2 regions of the Kitasatospora kazusensis genome follow, and region 2 is predicted to be linked to the other one. Evidence: riboswitches for the same ligand, from Rfam matches in the RefSeq annotation. Region 2 holds a riboswitch; the other holds the start of a gene.
What was found. A riboswitch is a leader RNA that binds a small molecule or an ion and turns the genes downstream of it on or off. The one in region 2 is predicted to bind S-adenosylmethionine.

Region 1 (2,856 bases), on a different contig from region 2:
GTCAGCAGCCGCCGGCCACCGCCGGGATAACGGAGATGCTGGCGCCGTCCTTGATCGCGGTCTCCAGGCCCTGGTCGAAGCGCACGTCGTCGTCGTTGACGTAGACGTTGACGAAGCGGCGCAGCTTGCCCGTGTCGTCCAGGATCCGGGCGGCGATGCCGGGATGGTTGGCGTCCAGGTCCTGGATGACGGCGGCCAGGGTGGCGCCCTCGGCCGGCACCTCGGCGACGCCGCCGGTGTAGGTGCGCAGGATGGTCGGGATGCGGACGTTGGCACTCATGCTGGGGCTCCTTGCGAGGTTGCGGGAGAGGTCAGGCGGACGCGAGGCCGGCGGCGCGAAAGGAGTCCAGCGTCGGGCGGATGGTGGCGGTCAGACCGGCGTCGGCGACCGCGTCGAGGGTCTTCAGGCCGTCGCCGGTGTTGATCGCGACGGTCTCCTTGGACGGGTCCAGCTGACCGGTCTCGACCAGCTTCTTCAGCACGCCGATGGTCACCCCGCCGGCCGTCTCGGCGAAGATGCCCTCGGTGCGGGCCAGCAGCCTGATCGCCTCGACCACCTCGGTGTCGGTGACGTCCTCGACGGCGCCGCCGGTGCGGCGGGCGATGTCGAGCACGTACGGGCCGTCGGCCGGGTTGCCGATCGCCAGCGACTTGGCGATGGTGTCCGGCTTGACCGGGCGGATCACGTCGATCCCGGCCTTGAAGGCGGCGGAGACCGGGGAGCAGCCCTCGGCCTGGGCGCCGAAGATCCTGTACGGGCGGTCCTCGACCAGTCCGAGCTTGATCAGCTCCTGCAGCCCCTTGTCGATCTTGGTGAGTTGGGAGCCCGAGGCGATCGGGATGACGATCTGCTCCGGCAGCCGCCAGCCGAGCTGCTCGCAGATCTCGTACGCCAGCGTCTTGGAGCCCTCGCCGTAGTAGGGGCGGAGGTTGACGTTGACGAAGCCCCAGCCCTCGCCGGCCGGGTCGCCGATCAGCTCGGAGCAGAAGCGGTTCACGTCGTCGTAGTTGCCCTCGATGCCGACCAGCTCGCCGCCGTACACCCCGGCCATCACGACCTTGCCCTGCTCAAGGTCGTGCGGGATGAACACGCAGGACTTGAAACCGGCCCGGGCGGCGGCCGCGCCCACCGCGCCGGCCAGGTTGCCGGTGGAGGAGCAGGAGAGGGTGGTGAAGTCGAAGGCGCGGGCCGCCTCGATCGCGCAGGCGACCACCCGGTCCTTGAAGGAGTGCGTCGGGTTGCCGGAGTCGTCCTTGACGTGCAGCTGCGCGGTGAAGCCGAGCTCGCGGCCCAGGTTGTCGGCCTTGACCAGCGGGGTCCAGCCCGGGTTCAGGTTGGGCTTGGAGGCCACGTCGGCGGGGACGGGCAGCAGCGGGGCGTAGCGCCAGATCGAGGCCGGACCGGCTTCGATCCGCTTGCGCAGCTCCTCGGCGCTCTCGCTGCCGAAGTCGTACGCGATCTCCAGCGGGCCGAAGCACTCGACGCAGGCGAAGCTCGGGCCGAGCGGGAACCGGGTGCCGCACTCCCGACAGGACAGCGCGGCCGCGGGGCCGAGGTCGACGGTCTTGGGTGCGACAGGGGTAGCGGTAGCCATGATGGCGGAGTCCTCTTCTCCTCATCTTCCCCGTGGCGCGGTCGCGCCACAGGACGGAATTGGCACCTGTCCCGCCCGGGTCGATGACCGCGGTGCGAGAAGGTTGCCGGGACTTCGACGGGCCGTTCCCTCAGTCCCTCTGGATGAGCTCTGTGAAGTTGTGGTCATGCGCTGGGACCGACCCCGACGTGCGAAGGTCCGACCGCAGTACGAAGACTGTATCCGAAGGCGCCGCGCTCCAACGGGACCGTCCGACCCGCGAGATGACAATGTCCAGGCGTGACGGCGCCGGAACACCGGACCGCCCGATCACCTTGGACAACTGACCGGGACCACCACCCGACACGGTGCGTCACCCGACCGAACGCGAACACAAGGAGCGAGACAGTGCCAGAAGAGCTGCCCCCGGCTCTCCTCCCCGAGGTGGCGTCCTGGCTGCGCCGCCGCTCCTGGACGGCGGCCGACCGCCCGGCCGCCGCCCTGCTGGCCGCCAAGCGGGCGGCGGGCCCGGCCGGCACGGTGAGCGTGGTGCTGCCCGCGCTGGACGAGGAGCCCACGGTCGGCGAGATCGTCCGGGTGATCCGGCGCGAGCTGATGGAACGGCTGCCGCTGGTGGACGAGCTGGTCGTGGTCGACTCCGGCTCCTCCGACCGGACGGCCGAGCTGGCCGCCGCCGCCGGGGCCCGGGTGGTGCACCGGGACGAGGTGCTGCCGCAGCTGCCCGCCGCACCCGGCAAGGGCGAGGTGCTCTGGCGCTCGCTGCTGGCCACCTCCGGCGAGATCGTCTGCTTCATCGACGCGGACCTGCGCGAGTTCGACCCGGCCTTCGTCTCGGGGATCGTCGGCCCGCTGCTCACCGACCCGGCGATCCAGCTGGTCAAGGCGATGTACGACCGCCCGCTGGAGACCGACGGCGCGGTCGTCCCAGCCGGCGGCGGCCGGGTCACCGAGCTGGTCGCCCGCCCGCTGCTGAACCTGCACTGGCCGCAGCTGGCGGGTTTCGTCCAGCCGCTCGGCGGCGAGTACGCGGCCCGCCGCTCGCTGCTGGAGAGACTGCCCTTCCCCACCGGCTACGGGGTCGAACTGGGCCTGCTGGTGGACGCCCTGGACGCGGTCGGGCTGGACGCGCTGGCACAGGTGGACGTCGGCGTCCGGCACCACCGCCACCAGGACGGCCAGGCGCTCGGGCGGATGGCCGCGACCATCTACCGGACGGCCCTGGAGCGGCTCGACCGCACCCACCGGCTCAAGGCCGAGGACG
Region 2 (2,856 bases):
CACATCCCCGGCCCGGCGGTGGACATCGTCGGCACCGGCGGCGACCGGGCCAAGACGGTCAACATCTCCACCATGTCGGCGATCGTCGCGGCGGCCGCCGGGGCCAAGGTGGTCAAGCACGGCAACCGCGCCGCCTCCTCCGCCAGCGGCTCGACCGACGTGCTGGAGAAGCTCGGCATCAGCTCGGACCTCTCCGTCCGGCGGGTCGCCGAGATCGCCGAGGAGGTCGGGCTGACCTTCTGCAACGCGGCCAGGTTCCACCCGGCGATGCGGCACGCGGCCACCGCCCGGCGCGACCTCGGGGTGCCGACCGCCTTCAACATCCTCGGCCCGCTCACCAATCCGGCCCGGGTCACCGCGCACGCGATCGGCTGCTTCGACACCCGGCTGGCCGGGCTGATCGCCGGGGTGCTCGCCGCGCGCGGCGCCACCGCCCTGGTCTTCCGGGGCGACGACGGCCTGGACGAGCTGACCATCTCCACCACCTCCCGGGTCTGGATCGTCCGGGACGGCCGAATCACCGAGACCGCCTTCGACCCGCGCGAGGTCGGCATCGAGCTGGTGGGCATCGAGGCGCTGCGCGGCGCCGACGCCGAGTACAACGCGGCCGTGGCCCGCCGCCTGCTGGCCGGCGAGCGCGGCGCCGTCCGGGACGCCGTCCTGCTCAACACGGCCGCCGCCCTGGCCGCCCTCGACCTGACGGACGCTCCGCTGCCCGAGCAGCTGGCGGCCGGCATGGAACGGGCCGCGGTGGCCATCGACTCGGGGGCGGCCGAGGCCACCCTCAAGCGCTGGGCCGAGGCCACGGCACGGTAGCCCGGCCCATCTGGGGCACCGTGGTGCGTCACCGCGCACCGCGGTGCCCGGGTGCCCCCGGCGGTGCGGGCGAGCGGCCCGGCGTCCGGATGGTGGATGGCGGTTTGACCATCTTCCGGATGCCTGCATAGAGTCGACGACAGGTCATGAGTGACAGCGACAAGCCCCAGCTTGCTGTCCGGCAACCCTCCGTCCGTGGCGGGGTGCCCTGGGTGAGGACCGGGCTTCGCGGCGAATCGTCCGCGTGGCAAGCGCGGGCCACCGGTCTCTTGAGCACTCCCGGGGTCCTGACCCCAGAGGAGTGCACCGCCATGTCCGTCGCCACCGATCTCTGCTCCCCGCTCGCCGTCCTCGGCCACGACGTCCAGGTGCCGCTGGTCTCCGGCGAGAAGGTCGGCTACGCCGCGCTCGACTACGCCGCCAGCTCCCCGGCGCTCCAGCGGGTCTGGGACGACGTCGCCGCGTACGCGCCGTACTACGGCAGCGTGCACCGGGGCGCCGGGTACCTCTCGCAGCTCTCCACCGACCTGTTCGAGCAGAGCCGCCGCACCGTCGAGGAGTTCCTCGACCTCCGCGAGGACGACCAGGTCGTCTTCACCCGGGCCACCACCGACTCGCTCAACCTGCTCGCGGGCGCCCTCCCCGCCGGGACCCGGGTGTTCGCCTTCGAGACCGAGCACCACGCCTCGCTGCTGCCCTGGCGCCGCGAGGGCCTGACGGTCGGCTACCTGCGGGCCCCGCGCTCGCACGCCGAGGCCGTCGCCCGGCTCGCCGAGGCGCTCGCCGAGGCCCCCGAGGGCCCGAAGCTGTTCTGCGTCACCGGTGCCTCCAACGTGACCGGCGAGCTGTGGCCGGTCGCCGAGCTCACCGAGACCGCCCACCGGTACGGCGCCCGGGTGGTCCTGGACGCCGCGCAGCTGGCCCCGCACCACCGGGTCTCCGTCCGGGAGCTGGGCGTCGACTGGATCGCCTTCTCCGGCCACAAGCTGTACGCCCCGTTCGGCGCGGGCGTGCTCGCGGGCCGCAGCGACTGGCTGGACGCGGCCGAGCCGTACCTGGCCGGCGGCGGCGCGAGCCGTACGGTGGCCCGCGAGGCGGACGGCTCGGTGGCGGTGGAGTGGCAGACCGGCCCGGCGCGGCACGAGGCCGGCTCCCCGAACGTGATCGGCGCCTACGCGGTCGCCTCGGCCTGCCGGGCGCTCACCGAGGCCGGGTTCGACGCACTGGAGGCCCGCGAGCAGCGGCTGATCGCCCGTCTGACGGCCGGGCTGGCCGAGATCCCCGAGGTCAGGGTGCTCAGCCTGTTCGGGGAGGAGGCCGCCCGGGTCGGCGTGCTCTCCTTCGTGGTGCAGGGCTGGAACAGCTCGCACTTCTCGGCGGCGCTCTCCGCCGAGTACGGCATCGGCGTCCGGGACGGGCTGTTCTGCGCCCACCCGCTGGTCCGCACCCTGCTGGGCGGCGAGGACGCCACCCCGTCCGAGTGCGGCGCGCCGGAGCCCTCACTGCCGGGCGAGCGCAGCCTGAACGCCATCCGGGTCAGCTTCGGGGCCGGCACGCCGGACGAGCACCTGGACCGCTTCCTGACTGCCGTCGGCGAGCTCGTCCGCGATGGTGCGAGGTGGACGTACCGCAGCGAGGGCGGGCGCTGCGTCGCTGACACTCGTCGCAACTGAGCAACGGGCACCCCGCTACGCAGTGCGCAACAGGGTGCCGGTGGCTCTCAGCGGAGCGGCAACGGTCCGAGCCTTCCGATTTCGCGCAGTTCCCCGCGCCCCTGGGGGGACTCCCCGTCAGTCTTCGAGGCCGAGGGCGAAGGCGGCTTCCAGGTCGTGCTGGGAGTAGGTGCGGAAGGCGATCTGGGTCTCGGTGTGCTCGACTCCGGGGACCTTGTTGAGCTTGCCGGGGATCACCGCCGCCAGGTCGTCGTGGCGCCGGACCCGGACCATCGCGACCAGGTCGTAGCCGCCGGTCACGGAGTAGACCTCGCTGACGCCCTCGATGGCGGCGATCGCCTCGGCGATCTCGGGGATCCGGTCGACG

Region 1: it holds a riboswitch for S-adenosylmethionine, as region 2 does, so the genes downstream of both, thrC (threonine synthase) here and ABD330_RS29465 (aminotransferase class V-fold PLP-dependent enzyme) in region 2, are expected to answer to the same signal.

The regions. Positions count from the first base shown of each region.
Region 1 covers NZ_BAAANT010000010.1:124,886-127,741, forward strand. Annotated here, with positions in the region: gene ABD330_RS11540 (MoaD/ThiS family protein) at 2-280, opposite strand; gene thrC (threonine synthase) at 312-1,595, opposite strand; SAM riboswitch class I at 1,614-1,745, opposite strand; gene ABD330_RS11550 (glucosyl-3-phosphoglycerate synthase) at 1,983-2,856, shown strand, end outside.
Region 2 covers NZ_BAAANT010000058.1:20,354-23,209, reverse strand. Annotated here, with positions in the region: gene trpD (anthranilate phosphoribosyltransferase) at 1-816, shown strand, start outside; SAM riboswitch class IV at 959-1,076, shown strand; gene ABD330_RS29465 (aminotransferase class V-fold PLP-dependent enzyme) at 1,128-2,489, shown strand; gene ABD330_RS29460 (Lrp/AsnC ligand binding domain-containing protein) at 2,607-2,856, opposite strand, start outside.